DNA from 2 places in the Ensifer sp. 1H6 genome. Region 2 is predicted to be linked to the other one. Evidence: riboswitches for the same ligand, from Rfam matches in the RefSeq annotation. Region 2 holds a riboswitch; the other holds the start of a gene.
The links. Region 2 has a riboswitch for S-adenosylmethionine ahead of metA (homoserine O-succinyltransferase). Riboswitches for the same ligand answer to the same signal wherever they lie in the genome.
Positions count from the first base shown of each region.

Region 1: it holds a riboswitch for S-adenosylmethionine, as region 2 does, so the genes downstream of both, BKP54_RS19980 (O-succinylhomoserine sulfhydrylase) here and metA (homoserine O-succinyltransferase) in region 2, are expected to answer to the same signal.

Region 1 is NZ_MOAI01000017.1:12,610-20,332, forward strand. It holds gene argF (ornithine carbamoyltransferase) at 1-688, shown strand, start outside; gene BKP54_RS19965 (Hsp33 family molecular chaperone) at 1,035-2,024, shown strand; gene apaG (Co2+/Mg2+ efflux protein ApaG) at 2,031-2,423, opposite strand; partial or broken gene BKP54_RS19975 (CDP-alcohol phosphatidyltransferase family protein) at 2,535-3,148, shown strand; gene BKP54_RS19980 (O-succinylhomoserine sulfhydrylase) at 3,191-4,375, opposite strand; SAM riboswitch at 4,420-4,498, opposite strand; gene BKP54_RS19985 (2'-deoxycytidine 5'-triphosphate deaminase) at 4,573-5,670, shown strand; tRNA gene BKP54_RS19990 (tRNA-Gly) at 5,751-5,825, shown strand; gene BKP54_RS19995 (transporter substrate-binding domain-containing protein) at 6,011-6,844, shown strand; gene BKP54_RS20000 (sterol desaturase family protein) at 6,932-7,723, opposite strand, start outside.
Region 2 is NZ_MOAI01000012.1:183,679-191,401, reverse strand. It holds tRNA gene BKP54_RS16485 (tRNA-Gly) at 105-179, shown strand; gene BKP54_RS16480 (aldose epimerase family protein) at 292-1,314, opposite strand; gene BKP54_RS16475 (VWA domain-containing protein) at 1,604-2,788, opposite strand; gene metA (homoserine O-succinyltransferase) at 2,803-3,729, opposite strand; SAM riboswitch at 3,793-3,870, opposite strand; gene BKP54_RS16465 (NUDIX domain-containing protein) at 3,927-4,514, opposite strand; gene BKP54_RS16460 (MoxR family ATPase) at 4,511-5,350, opposite strand; gene BKP54_RS16455 (RidA family protein) at 5,472-5,852, opposite strand; gene leuD (3-isopropylmalate dehydratase small subunit) at 5,861-6,466, opposite strand; gene BKP54_RS16445 (glyoxalase/bleomycin resistance/extradiol dioxygenase family protein) at 6,682-7,113, opposite strand; gene BKP54_RS16440 (hypothetical protein) at 7,363-7,608, opposite strand; gene BKP54_RS16435 (CoA ester lyase) at 7,720-7,723, shown strand, end outside.

The DNA of each region.
Region 1 (7,723 bases), on a different contig from region 2:
CACCGAAATGCAGCTCGGCCGCGCCGAGACCATCGGCGACACTGCCAAGGTGCTGTCACGCTACGTCGATGCGATCATGATCCGCACCACCGATCATCGCCGTCTTCTCGAGCTTGCCGAGCACGCCACGGTGCCCGTCATCAACGGCCTGACCGACGACACCCATCCCTGCCAGATCATGGCCGATATCATGACCTTCGAGGAGCATCGCGGCCCGGTGAAGGGCAAGACCATCGCCTGGACCGGCGACGGAAACAACGTGCTTCACTCGCTGATCGAGGGCTCGGCCCGTTTCGGCTACCGCATGAACATGGCGGTGCCGCTCGGTTCCGAGCCGCACGACAAGATCCTCAACTGGGCGCGCAACAATGGCGGCGAGATCCTGCTTTGCCATGAGGCCGAGCAGGCCGTTGCCGGCGCGCATTGCGTCGTTACCGACACCTGGATTTCCATGAACCAGGAGCATCGCGCTCGCGGCCACAACGTCTTCCAGCCCTTCCAGGTCAACGACGCGCTGATGAGGCACGCCTCGCCGGACGCACTGTTCATGCACTGCCTGCCGGCGCATCGCGGCGAGGAAGTGACCGACGAGGTCATCGACGGGCCGCAGTCGGTGGTATTCGACGAGGCGGAAAACAGGCTGCACGCACAGAAGTCGATCATCGCCTGGTGCATGGGGCTCGTCTGATCGGCGCGTCTGCCTATTGAAATTTCCCGCATGCGACACGATTTAGGCCGAATGCGGGACGTTCCGGGGTGGAAACAACGGACGTTACCTGACGACAGGCAGCGCATGATCGGCCGGCAAAACGGCACATGCCTGCTAGACAAATCCGTTTATGGCGGGATCGAATAGGATAACGGGCAGGCTGCACCGGAGGATGTTTATGTTCTCTGCGCGGCCCTCTCCCAAGCATGTCGCGGAAAAGTGCGCAGCGGTTTTGCGATAACGATATGCACAAGAACAAAAACTTGAAGCGCAGTCAGCGAATCCTGGCGATCGCGACGCGCTTTAGTGACGTAAGGAGCAGCAGATGACTGAGATGGCACCAGGACTTGGCGAATTCGACTTTGCCGGTGACGATCATGTCGTGCCCTTCCAGGTGGAGGGCCTCGATGTGCGTGGCCGCGCCGTTCAGCTCGGCCCGATGCTCGATGCGATCCTCGAGCGCCACAACTATCCGCTTCCGGTCGCGCGGCTGGTTGCCGAGACCGTGGTGCTGACCGTGCTGCTCGGAACGTCGCTGAAGTTCGACGGCAAGCTTATCGTCCAGACGAAGAGCGACGGCCCGGTCGATCTTGTCGTCGCCGATTTTGCCACGCCCGATCGGGTGCGCGCCTATGCCCGTTTCAACGAGGAAGCGCTGGAGGAAGCTCTGAAGGACGGACGCACCCAGTCGCATGAGCTGCTGGGCAAGGGCGTTCTCGCCTTCACCATCGATCAGGGTGCCCATACCCAGCGCTATCAGGGCATCGTTGCGCTCGATGGCGCCACGCTCGAGGAGATTGCCGGCGTCTACTTCCGCCAGTCGGAGCAGATCCCGACCAAGGTGCGCCTCGGCGTTGCCGAACTGCTCGACCGCGACGAGAACGGCAAGCCGCGCCATCGCTGGCGCGCCGGCGGCATGGTCGCGCAGTTCCTGCCGGATGCGCCGGAGCGCATGCGCCAACCGGATCTTTCGGGGGGTGACGGCGACGACAACGAGGATCTCTTCGACGAGGACGATCTCTGGGCGGAAGCCAAGGTCATGGTCGAGACGATCGATGCCGACGAACTGACCGACCCGATGGTCGGCACGGAACGTCTGCTCTATCGGCTGTTCCACGAGCGCGGCGTTCGCGTCTACGAGCCGCAGGCGGTCTATGATCGCTGCAGCTGTTCGCGCGAAAAGATCCGCTCGGTGCTCACCGGACTGCACGCCGACGATATCGAGAGCACCATCGAGGACGGCTTGATCAAGGTGACGTGCGAGTTCTGCTCGACCACCTATCGCTTCGAGGCAAGCGAGGTCCGCCAGCAGTAGGATGCCTCAATTCAGGGTTCGAACGAGCCCTGGTGAATCAAGCGAGAAGGCGGGGATTGCCACGTTGAAGTGTTCTCCGCCTTCCGATTCCATGCTGTAGTGGCCGAACATGACGCCGGACGGCGTATCGAGCGGGCATCCGGAGGAATATTCGTAGGTATCGCCGGGGTTCAGCAACGGTTGCTCTCCGATGACACCGGGCCCGCTGACTTCGTCCACCTGGCCGTTCTCGTCGGTAATATGCCAGTAGCGTGTCATCAGCCGAACCGACTCGGCCGAATGGTTGGCGATGACGATGCGGTAGCCCCAGACATAGCGGCTGTCATCCGGATCAGATTGCTCTTCCAGATAATAAGGCTCCACCGTAACTTCTATGTCGCGAGTGAGCGCGCGATACATGAGCAACACCTTGTTTCAAGTCTTTCAGGGTATTCTACAGCAAGATGGTTTCGTCAAGAATAACGGCAGGATTGCATGCGTCGGCGGCAAGTCTGCGGAAAGGCGAGGCCGATGCTTGATGGCGCGGTGAGAAAACATCTGGATCCGATACTGGATCGGCTCGGTGCAGCACTTGCCCGCGGGGGTGTCGGTGCCAATGCGGTCACGATCACCGGCTCGCGCTCGGCCTCGTTGCCGCTGTCCTCATTGCCGGACAATACTACCTTGCCGCCGCCATTGTTATCGTCGTTAGCCGGCTTTGCGATGGACTTGATGGTGCGGTGGCACGCGCCACGCGCAAAACCGATTTCGGTGGTTTCCTCGACATCGTGCTCGACTTCGCCTTCTACGGTGCCATCCCGCTCGGCTTCATCGGCGCCGATCCGCAGGCCAACGGTCTTGTCGGCGGTCTGCTGCTCTTCTCGTTCTACGTCAACGGATCGAGTTTTCTCGCCTATGCCATTATGGCCGAAAAGCGAGCGATGACGACGGATGTGCGGGGGGTAAAATCGCTCTACTTCACCACCGGGCTTGCCGAGGCGACGGAGACGATCGCCGCCTTCCTGGCCTTCTGCCTGTTCCCGACGTGGTTTCCGCTGCTGGCGGCGCTGTTTGCGGTCGTCTGCCTCTACACCGCGCTATCGCGCATTGTGCTCGCGCGAACGCGTTTTCGCGACGTCGAGTAGCGGCCGCCGCCGATCTCGGGGCGGCCGTCTTGTTCGTGGGTATCAGGCCTTGACGGTCTTCAGCGCGCGGGCGAAGTCCTCGACGATGTCGTCGCTGTCCTCGATACCGGCGGAGAAACGAACGGTGCCGGCGGAAATGCCGAGCTCGTCGCGAGCTTCGTCCGTCAGGTTCTTGTGCGTCGTCGTCGCCGGATGGGTGATCAGGCTTTTGGAATCGCCAAGATTGTTGGAGATGCGGGCGATCTGCAGTGCGTTCTGCAGTGCGAAGGCCGCATCCTTGCCGCCCTTGAGTTCGAAGGCGACAAGGGTCGAACCGCCGGTCATCTGCTTGGCGATGATGTCGGCCTGCGGATGGTCCGCGCGGCCGGGGTAGATCACCTTGGCGATCTGCGGCTGCTCGGCGAGGAAGTCGGCGACGCGACGGGCGTTTTCGGTCTGCTGCTTGACGCGCAGCGGCAGCGTCTCGATGCCCTTCAGCAACGTCCAGGCGTTGAACGGCGACATCGCCGGGCCGGTGTGGCGGAAGTAGTCATGCAGATGCTCGTTGATCCAGTCCTTGTCGGACAGAACCACGCCACCGAGGCACCGGCCCTGGCCGTCGATATGCTTGGTGGCGGAATAGACGACGATATGCGCGCCGAGTTCCAGCGGCTTCTGAAACAGCGGCGTGGCGAAGACGTTGTCGACCACGACCTTGGCGCCGATCTGGTTGGCGAGCCGAGAAACGCCTGAAATGTCGATCACTTCCAGCGTCGGGTTGGTCGGGCTTTCCAGGAAGAAGACCTTGGTGTTCTTCTGGATCGCCTTTTCCCAGTTCGCGAGATCGCGTCCGTCGACCAGCGTGCATTCGATGCCGTATTTCGGGGCCAGCGTCTCGACCACCCAGCGGCAGGAGCCGAAGAGGGCGCGGGCGGCAACGATGTGGTCGCCGGCCTTCAGCTGGCATAAAATGGCGGCAGTGACGGCAGCCATGCCTGATGCCGTGGCGCGCGCGTCTTCGGCGCCTTCCAGCATGCACATGCGCTTTTCAAACATGTCGTTGGTAGGGCTGCCGTAACGGGCATAGATGAAGCCTTCGGTCTCGCCCTTGAAGCGTGCTTCCGCCGCCTCGGATGTCTCGTAGACGAAGCCCTGGGTGAGGAAGATCGCCTCGGACGTCTCGCCGTGCTGGGAGCGGGTCGTTCCGCCGTGGACGAGTTGGGTTGCCGGGCGCCAGTTTTTGCTCATGTGACGATCACCTTCAAAAACAAAAAAACCGGCCGCGTGAAGGGCCGGTTTGAAACCCGGCCTTTTTAGCTACTTGTTTAACGTGGCTGCAAGCCGACCGGCCAAATCACCACGGGATAAAGCTCCAATACTGCTTGGGTGCGCTTGCGTCAATTCCTGGAGTTTGGTTTTGTCTCGCAACTGAAAAGAGGATCGAAATGGGCCGCGAGACTGGGATTTTGGCCGACCGCGCGATCGCCGCGCTGTTTGCGACCGGACGCTTGAAAAGCGAAAAGGCGCTGGATACCGATCAGATCCAGCCGGCAAGCCTCGACCTGCGCCTCGGCGCCAAGGCATTTCGCGTGCGCGCGAGCTTCATGCCGGGGCCGGCGCATCTCGTTGCCGACAAGCTCGACCGGCTGAAACTGCATGTCGTCGATCTCTCCGACGGCGCCGTGCTGGAAACCGGCTGCGTTTATATCGTGCCGCTGATGGAAAGCCTCGATCTGCCGGAGACCATGTCGGCTTCGGCAAATCCGAAGAGCTCGACCGGTCGCCTCGACATCTTCACCCGCGTCATCACCGATCGCGCCCAGGAGTTCGACAAGATCCCGGCTGGATATCGCGGACCGCTTTACCTCGAAATCAGCCCGCGCACCTTCCCGATCGTCGTGCGGCGCGGTTCGCGCCTGTCGCAGATCCGCTTCCGCACCGGCCAGTCGCTGCTCTCCGAGCAGGAACTGCTGGCGCTGCATGAAAGCGATATGCTGGTTGCGAGCGACAAGCCCAATGTCAGCGGCGGCGGGATCGCGCTCTCGATCGATCTCAAGGGTACGGGCCCGGACGGACTGATCGGCTACCGCGGCAAGCATCACACCGCGGTCGTCGATGTCGACAAGAAGGCGCAGCATGCCGTGTTCGACTTCTGGGAGCCGCTCTATAGCCGTGGCCGCGACGAGCTGATCCTCGATCCCGACGAATTCTACATCCTCGTTTCGCGCGAAGCTGTGCATGTTCCGCCGCTCTACGCTGCCGAGATGACGCCGTTCGATCCATTGGTCGGTGAATTCCGCGTGCATTATGCCGGCTTCTTCGATCCGGGCTTCGGCCATGCCTCTGCCGGCGGCAGCGGCAGCCGAGCGGTGCTCGAAGTCCGCAGCCACGAGGTTCCCTTCATCCTCGAGCATGGCCAGATCGTCGGCCGGCTGGTCTATGAACATATGCTGGAACGCCCGGAGGGACTTTACGGCCTCGGTCTTGGCTCCAACTATCAGGCTCAGGGTCTCAAGCTCTCCAAGCATTTCCACGCGGAGTAACAGAAAAAGTGCCGTTGCGCGGCAACGCGGCGCAACGGTCCTTGACAGATGCATGCGGTTGAGGAAGTTTCCGAAGCGCTGCGGGTGTAGTTCAGTGGTAGAACGCCAGCTTCCCAAGCTTGATGTCGTCGGTTCGATCCCGATCACCCGCTCCACTTTTTTCTTCAATGTCAGCCCATCGCGCTTTGAGCCGGCACTCCTGCGTGCGACGGCCCGAACCGTCGGACGCCGAAGCCAGTAGCCAGCCCGGTTCCATCCGGCTAATCTTGTCATCACCCATGAATCATCTGCGGCCGCGCTGGCCGTGCGGTACCACCAAGAGACGCGCTGGCCATTGCCCATGAAAATCCACCGACTGCTGGCTCTGTGCGTGTATCTGATGGCCGGTTCGCTTGCCGCCCAGCCCAGGGATCTGCCCAATCTGTTCGATGCGCGCGAGCGCATTGCCAAGCCGGATCTGACCGGCCTTGCGCGCCTACGGTTCCTGACCACGGTGGATTTCCCGCCGTTCAACTTCATCGACCAATCGGGCAAGCTTTCGGGCTTCCATGTCGACCTGGTGCGCGAGATCTGCCGCGAACTCGATATCGAAGCCAAATGCCAGATCCAGGCGGTCACCTATGCCGAGCTGCTCCCGGCGCTGGAAGAGGGACAGGGCGAGGCGGTCGCCGCCGGCATCTCCGTCAGTCCGGAACTGCGTCAGCGCTTCGGCTTCTCCAGGCCGTTCATACGGCTTCCTGCGCGCTTCGCCGTCAACACCAAGGCAGCCGGCGCCGTCTCCGATCCGTCGGGCCTGAAGGGCAAGGCGGTGGGCGTCGTTTCCGGCACCACGCATGAGGTGATGTTCAGGGCCTTTTTCCCCAAGCTTGAAGCCAGGATCTTTCCCGATCGCGATGCCATGCTCGCCGCTCTGCAGAAGGGCGAGGTCGCAGCCGTCTTTTCCGACGGCATGCAGCTTTCCTTCTGGGTGTCCGGCAGCGCTGCCGCCGGATGCTGCGCGCTTGTCGACGGCGCCTATTTCTCGCAACGCTTTCTTGGCGAGGGCCTGACGATCATGAACCGCAAGGCCGAGCCGGCGCTGACGCAGGCGATCGATCACGCCTTGCTGGCGCTTTCGCGCAGTGGGCGGCTCGACGAGATCTACCTGCGCTATTTCCCGAACGGAATTTACTAGGAGCGTTTCAGCGGCTCCTCTGAGACAGAAACGCTCTGCAGTTTATGTCGCCAAACCGCCGCACACTTTGCGCGGACATGCTCCAAATCAACTGCGACGGAAGGGCAGGAGTAACGACCACAAAAGCTTGGTCGGCTCGCTGCGGCCATAGGCGGTCAACCCCGTTTCGATCGCATCGTCGCCCCGTCGCGGCCGATCCGTATAGGTCGAGAACAGCCGGTCCCAGATCGCCAGGTTGAAGCCGTAGTTCGAATCCGTTTCCGAGCGCTCGGTCGAGTGGTGGATGCGGTGCATGTCGGGCGTGACGATCAGCAGCCGCAGCGCCCGGTCGAGGCGGGGTGGCAGCCGCAGATTGGCATGGTTGAACATGGCAGCGGCATTCAGCACGATCTCGAACATCAGCACGGCGACGGCAGGTGCGCCGAGCGCGACGACGACGGCAATCTTCCAGATCATCGAGACGACGATCTCCAGCGGATGAAAGCGCAGCGCCGTGGTCAGGTCGACGCCCGGGTCGGCGTGATGAACCCGGTGCATTCGCCATAGGGCGGGGACCTTGTGAAAGGCGACATGTTCCAGCCAGACGGCGAAGTCGAGCAAGACGAAGGCGATTGCGCCGGCCACGAGCGGAGGAACGCCCAATGCCGGCAGCAGGCCGTATCCCCGCGCTTCAGCCCAGAGTGCCGCGCCCGTGGCAGCGGCCGGGAAGATCAGCCGCAGCGAAAGCGAGGACAGAACCAGGATAGAGAGGTTGGTAAACCAGCGGCGCGCCTTCAGCGCCTTTTGCAGTTCCGGCCGCTCCAGCCTCGGGTGCAGAAGCTCGAGCGCCGCCATGGCGGCAAAGACCGAGAGAAAGGCCAAAAGGCGCCACATGGGTTC
Region 2 (7,723 bases):
ATTTCCCTGTTGCATTCCAAAATCGCTTAGGCCATATAGCGCCCGTCGCCGCAAGACAGCGCGGCACCCACGGTCCACCGACTACCCCCGGACCGAGGTAATGAGCGGGTGTAGCTCAGGGGTAGAGCACAACCTTGCCAAGGTTGGGGTCGGGCGTTCGAATCGCCTCACCCGCTCCAATTTTCCCAACCATTTTACTTGTAAATGCTTTTGGCTTCGGCCAATGCATTCGCCCCGGGCGAAACGCAGCAGCCGTCTTGTCTCTGCTGTCAGCGCCGATGCGCTCGCCTGTCAGCTCTTCATGAAGACATAGTCGGTTTCCTGGCGGCGGAGTTCGCCGGGGCGCAGAACCGCGTTCGGAAAGCCCTCGTGATTGACCGCGTCCGGCCACACCTGGGTTTCAAGGCAGAAACCGGCAAAGGCGCCGTAGCGGCGTCCTTCGAGGCCGGGCACCGGCACGTCGAGCTTGAAGCCGGTATAGAGCTGGACGCCAGCCTCGGTCGTCAGCACTTCCATCGTCACGCCGGAATTGAGGCTGCGGGCAAAGGCGACTGAGTGTTTTGCCATGCGCTCCGGCGAAAGGCAGAAATTGTGGTCGTAGGCGATGCGTTCGCCCTCGGTCTGGCGCTTGAGCGAGGTCATTTCCCTGAGATCGAAGGCGGTGCCTTCGACCGGGCGGATTTCGCCCGTCGGGACCTGGAACTCGTTGGTCGGCAGATAATGGTCGGCGGCGATCATGATGTCGTGGCCAAGCGCGTCCGTGCCGCCATCGAGATTGAAATAGCTGTGCTGGCAGACATTGGCGAGTGTCGGCCGATCGGTCTCCGTCTCGTAGACGACACTGAGCACGCCGCCGGCTTTGAGCTGGTAGGTGCAGCGGATCTGGCAGCTGCCGGGATAGCCGGCGCGGCCGTCCGGGTCGGTGATCGCCAACGTGACGCTGTCCGGTGTGTGGCTGACGATCGTCCAGTTGCGCTTGCCGATGTTGTCGCTGCCGCCATGCAGGTGGGTCACACCTTTTTCATTGCATTCGAGCTGGTAGGTTTTGCCGTCGAGCGTGAAGCGACCGTCGCCAATACGGTTGGCGCAGCGGCCGGGCGTCGCGCCAAAATAGGGGGAATGGTCGAGATAGCTTTCGAGATCGGTGAACCCGAGCACCAGCGGCGGCTCATGGCCATCCAGCCGCAGATCCTGGATCACGCTGCCCCAGGTGAGGATATAGGCAGTAAGGCCACCACCGGAGAGCACGACACGATGAACCGGCTCACCCGATGGCAGGTGTCCGAAGATTTCCGTATCCGCATGCTTGTCCATCGCCTGGCTCCCCCACAGCGCCGCGCGTCTTAGCAGACGCGCAAAGGTCGCTGTACACTCTAGAACTGCTGCATGTTGTATCCTTAAATCGGCTAGAGCGCCGTGCGTTCAGATGAACACACAAAGGACGCTCTAGCACTTTGATTCTAGAGCATCTTATCCGCTTTCAGTGATTCCACTTGAAAGCGGGATGCTCTACGATTTACGGAAACATGCAGTCCTCACGACAAGCAACCTGCGTCATTTCAGGTGGATCGGCAACCGGAAATCGAGATTTTCTGCGGTAGATTCAGCGTGATAGTTGTTTCGTCGCGTCCTGCAGTCCGGCAAGCGTCAAGGGAAACATCCGTCCGCCTACGAGGCTCCTGATCATGCCGATCGACTGAGTGTAGCCCCAATGCTGCTCGGCAACCGGATTGAGCCAGATAGACCGGGGAAAATGGGCGGCGATACGCGAGAGCCAGAGCCCGCCGGCCTCGTCGTTCCAATGCTCGACCGAACCGCCGGGGTGGCTGATCTCATAGGGGCTCATCGATGCGTCGCCGACGAAGATCGCGCGGTAGTCGCTGCCGAAGGTGCGCAGCAGCTCCGCCGTGCGGGTGATGTCGGCGCGCCGGCGGCGATTGTCCTTCCACAGGCCTTCGTAGACGCAATTGTGGAAGTAGAAGTGCTCCATGTGGCGGAATTCGCCGCGTGCCGCCGAAAACAGCTCCTCAACGATGCGGATATGGTCGTCCATCGAACCGCCGACGTCGAAGAACATCAAGAGCTTGATAGCATTGCGCCGTTCCGGCCGGGTGACGACATCGAGATAGCCGTGCTCGGCGGTGGCGCGGATCGTGCCGGAGAGGTCGAGTTCGTCGGCAGCACCCTGGCGCACCCAGCGCCTGAGCCGTTTGAGCGCCACCTTGATGTTGCGCGTGCCGAGTTCGACCGTGTCGTCGTAATCCCTGAATTCGCGCCGGTCCCACACCTTGACCGCGCGCCGGTGCCGCGAGCCGTCCTGGCCGATGCGCACACCTTCGGGATTGTAGCCATAGGCGCCGAAGGGTGAGGTGCCGGCGGTGCCGATCCATTTGGCGCCGCCCTGGTGGCGCCCTTCCTGTTCGCTGAGCCGCTGGCGCAAGGTCTCCATCAGGGTCTCGAAGCCGCCAAGGCTTTCGACCAGGCGCTTCTCTTCCTCGGTCAGATATTTTTCGGCAAGCTTGCGCAACCACTCTTCGGGGATTTCACCCTGCGCGAACTCGTCTGGCGGATTGATGGCCTCAAGGCCGGAAAAACAATGCCGGAATACGCCGTCGAAGCGGTCGATATGGCGCTCATCCTTCACCAATGCCGTGCGTGCGAGAAAATAGAACGCCTCGATATCGAAGGTGGCAATGCCCGCCTCCATGCCCTCGATCAAGGACAGGAATTCCCGGAGCGTCACCGGGATCTTCGCGGCCTTCAATTCGAGGAAGAAGGGGATGAACATCCGCGGCTCCGGCCCTAGCTTTCGTTCCTGCCGATCAGGTCCATTTCGTAGGGCGTCGTCTGGTACATCTCGTTGATCCAGTTGCCGAAGAAAAGATGCGCATGGCTGCGCCAGCGGTTCTGCGGCGGCAGGGTTGAATCATTGTGCGGGAAGTAGTCATGCGGCATCTTGATCGGTACGCCCGCATCCACATCCCGGAAATATTCGTCCGATAGCGAAGTGGAATCATACTCTACGTGATTGAACATGTAGAGGCGCTTGCCCTTCTTCTCGTGCACGAGGCACACACCCATCTCCTTCGATTCCATCAGGATCTCAAGGTCGGGCACCGCATCGATGTCGGCGCGGCGCACTTCGGTCCAGCGCGACACCGGCACGGCGAAATCGTCGGAAAAGCCGTTGAGATAGACGGAGGAGGGCTGCAGGTTCTGGTGGCGGTAGACGCCGAAAGCCTTCTCCTTCAGCGGATATTTCGGCACGCCATGGAAATGATAGATCGCCGCCATCGCGCCCCAGCAGACGTTCAGCGTCGAATGCACGTTGGTCGTCGTCCAGTCGAGGATGCGCTTGAGTTCGTCCCAATAGGTGACGTCCTCGTATTCCAGCGTTTCGACCGGGGCGCCGGTGATGATGAAGCCGTCGAACTTGCGGGCCTTCACCTCCTCCCAGGTCTCGTAGAAGGCAAGCAGGTGTTCCTCGGAGGTGTTCTTCGCGCGGTGCGCGCCGATGCGGATCAGCGACAGCTCGACCTGCAGCGGCGAGGCGCCGATGAGGCGCGCCATCTGGATCTCGGTCTTGACCTTGTTCGGCATGAGGTTCAGCAGCCCGATCTGGAGCGGGCGGATATCCTGACGGATCGCCACGGTCTCGGTCATCACCCGCACGCCCTCGGTCGCGAGGGTCTCGAATGCGGGCAGCGTATCGGGTATCTTGATGGGCATGGGGCTTCCACTCGATCAATACAAAAAAACCGGCGGCGATTGATCGCGACCGGTCCTCGGAAAATCCACGTTTCCTCGGCCCTTTAGCGATTTGTTTAACGTGGCTGCAAGCCGGCCGGCCAAATCACCACGGATTGTTTGATAGCGCGGCAAGGCCGCGGGGGTCAATGAAAAACGATTCGTGTGGGTTGGCCCCTCTACCGGCTGCCGCCACCTTCTCCCCGCAGGCGGGGAGAAGGGACATTGCCGCGGCCGTTCGGCTCCCTTTCAGGCTTACAGCAGGTGATGAGGTTGCGGTCGCCGCGTTCCCCCGCCCCGCTTGCGGGGAGAGGGTTAGGGTGAGGGGCATCTGTTGCTAGGTGCAGCAAGTCCAGACCGTTCTGCATGCCATATCCCAGCCGCTTGCCGGCCTCGCTCTGACTGAGCCAGAAGAAGCGAAAGCGGATCGGCGGGCCACCGCTCTCCGGCGTCATTTCGCGGTGCAGCCAGGGTTCCTTTTGTTCGCCGGCTAACGGCCCATGGAAATAGTGCCGGCGATGGCAGATTTTCCGGCCGTTCTGCGTGAAGTGATAGTCCTGCGTTTTAAATGGCAATAATGCCGGCGGCGGCGTCAGCCCGGTCTCCTCGACAAATTCGCGGAAGGCCGCCGCTTCAGGGCTTTCTCCCGGTTCTATCGTGCCGCCCGGGACCTGCAGATCTACATCGGGAAAGTCCGGCTCGTCGAAGACGAGCAGATGCCCTCGCCAGGTGGCGTAGATCAGGACCTTGTTGGCGTCCGGTCTCATCCGTCGCGGCGTGCCATGAAGGCCAGGCGCTCGAAAAGGTGGACGTCCTGCTCATTCTTGAGAAGCGCGCCGTGCAGCTTCGGCAGCATGGTCTTTGGATCGGCGCGCAGGTCGGCCGGGTCGATCTCGTCGGCGACGAGCAGGCGGATCCAGTCGAGCGCTTCGGAGGTCGAGGGCTTCTTCTTCAGCCCCGGCACCTGGCGGATATCGTAGAAGGCGGCAAGGGCTGCCGAAAGCAGCGTCTTGCGGATGCCGGGATAGTGCACCTCGACGATGCGGGCGAGCGTGTCTGCGTCGGGAAAGCGGATATAGTGGAAGAAGCAGCGGCGCAGAAAAGCGTCCGGCAGTTCCTTCTCGTTGTTGGAGGTGATGACGACGATCGGCCGCTGGCGGGCGTGGATCGTCTCGTTGGTCTCGTAGACGTGGAACTCCATCCGGTCGAGTTCCTGCAGCAGGTCGTTCGGAAACTCGATGTCGGCCTTGTCGATTTCGTCGATCAAGAGCACCACACGCTTCCCGGCCTCGAAGGCCTGCCAAAGCTTGCCCTTGCGGATGTAGTTCTTGACGTCGTTGACGCGCTCGTCGCCGAGCTGGCTGTCGCGCAGGCGCGAGACGGCGTCATATTCGTAAAGTCCCTGCTGCGCCTTGGTCGTCGACTTGACGTTCCATTCGATCAGGTCGAGTCCCAGAGCAGCTGCAACCTGCCGCGCAAGCTCGGTCTTGCCGGTGCCGGGCTCGCCCTTGACGAGCAGTGGCCGTTCCAGCCGGATCGCGGCGTTGACGGCGATCATCAGGTCCTTGTCGGCGATATAGTCGGCGGTGCCTTCGAATTGCATGGGCTTCTTCCGGTCATAGTGATGCGGAAAACGGTCCTGCGGGCGAGGGCCGTCGTCATGCTTCTGCAGTAGCGCATAAGCGGTGCAGGTGTCACTGCCGCTGGCTGCGACCCGTCAGACGTCAGCCGCGGAAGGCGGTAACCTCGATCTCGATCAGCATTTCCGGGCGGATGAGATCGCAGACGATCATGGTGGCGGCAGGGCGGATTTCGCCGAACATCTCGCCGAAGATCGGAAAAACCCGGTCGGCGAAACTGGCATCGGTGACGTAGTAGTGATTGCGCACCACGTCTAAGAGCGAGAAGCCCGCCTCTTTCAGCGCGCCCTCGATCGTCTTCAGGCAATTGTGCGCCTGCTCTTCCACCGTTTCCGGCATGGTCATGGTGGCGTAGTCGTAGCCGGTGGTGCCGGAGACGAAACACCAGTCGCCCTTGGCGACGGCACGCGAATAGCCTGCCGTCTTCTCGAAGGGCGAACCGGAAGAGATGAGCTTGCGCGTCATCCCGTCGCTCACGCCCAGGGGCGCGAGGCGGTGGTCGACTTTTCGAAGCTGTCGATGGCCGTTGCCTTCTCCAGCGTCAGGCCGATGTCGTCGAGGCCGTTCAGCAGGCAGTGGCGCTTGAAGGCATCGACCTCGAACTTGACCGTGCCGCCGTCCGGACCAGTAATTTCCTGGGATTCCAGGTCGACCGAGAGGATGGCGTTGGAGCCGCGCGAGGCGTCGTCCATCAGCTTGTCCAGGTTCTCCGGGCTGACGACGATCGGCAGGATGCCGTTCTTGAAACAGTTGTTGTAGAAGATGTCGGCGAACGAGGTCGAGATCACGCAGCGGATGCCGAAGTCGAGAAGCGCCCACGGTGCGTGCTCGCGCGAGGAGCCGCAGCCGAAGTTGTCGCCGGCGACCAGGATCTTGGCGTTCTGGTAGGCGGGCTTGTTGAGCACGAAATCCGGGTTGACCGAGCCGTCCTCGTTGTAGCGCGCTTCGGCGAAAAGTCCGGTGCCGAGGCCGGTGCGCTTGATCGTCTTCAGGTAATCCTTCGGAATGATCATGTCCGTGTCGACGTTGACGACGGGGAGGGGAGCGGCGACGCCGGTGAGCTTGACGAACTTTTCCATAACTTCAGGCCTTCGATTTCAGCGAAATGTTGCGTAAGCGTTTAGATCAGTTTTGCGCCGAAATGAAGGAAAATCTATCCCGAAGATGCTTGCCGGGCGGGTGAAATCGCCTGCCCGGCAAGTGTTGTCGCGGTTGTTTTATCCGTTGGGCGCCTTGCCCGAGGGTTTTGCCGAAATCGGCCGGTGTCTGGCTTCGGTCTCAGCCTGTCTTGACTCTAGCCTGCTTTTACTGGGGCGTTCAGCGCCCAGAGCACGCCGAAGGGGTCGCGCAGCTGCCCGTAGCGATCGCCCCAGAACATCAATTCGATCGGCATCACGACTTCGGCGCCGGCGGCGACCGCCTGGCTCCACCACGCGTCGATGTCGTCGACCGGCAGCATCAGGCTGAAGGCCTGCGGCTTTTCCAGGGCATGGCCGTATTCCGGATAGGCGTCACTGAGCATCAGCGAGCTGCCGTTGATGTGGAGATGGATATGCATCGTCCGGCCCTGGTCGTCGACCGGTTGCCGATAGGCTTCCTTTGCGCCGAAGGCGTGCTTGTAGAATTCCGCCGCCTTGGCCGCGCCGTCGACCTGGAGATAAGGCACCAGGCCGTTGAGGGCCTTCGGCAGCTGGTTTGCGTCTGTTTTCTGCGTCGTGCTGTCCATGTCATGCTCCTGTTGAGGGAATGATGCAGTGGCCATGACCTTTGCTGGCCTGACCCAAGGACGAACGCAAGCGGGTCTTGCCGACACGGGTGTCGCAAAAAAATCGAGCGAGATTGGGCTGCCGCGTCGGGCAGACTCAAGCATTTCGGGAAAAATGCGAAGCGGTTCCCGTCAGGAAGTGCGTAGAAACAAGGAGATAGAGCGCTTCCGCGACGTCGTCTAAACCGGAAACGCTCTGGAGATCGATGCCTAGAGATCGATGATCGTGCCGCGACCGTCGTTCCAGATGCGCATTTCGCGCGGGGCGGCGCCGGAGGTCGGGCGGGCCGTTGCTCGAGCCTGCTTCAGGTTCAGCCGGGCGGCAATGGCGCTGCCGATCGCGACAACGGCGGCGATGCCGGCGAGCGCAAGCGCAAGCGATGCGGTGAAGACGAAGGCTGCCAGCGTAATGGTGATGGCGAGAGCCGTAAAAAGAACAGAACGTATGCTTTGCATGATCGTCACCTTTCTGCTCGGGATGTGGGTGTTGCCGCCGCCGCTTGCAAGAGGGGTGCGGCCGTTCGCCTCGTCTTGCGGAAAAAAGGAAAGGCGGGCACAACTGGCCGCATGA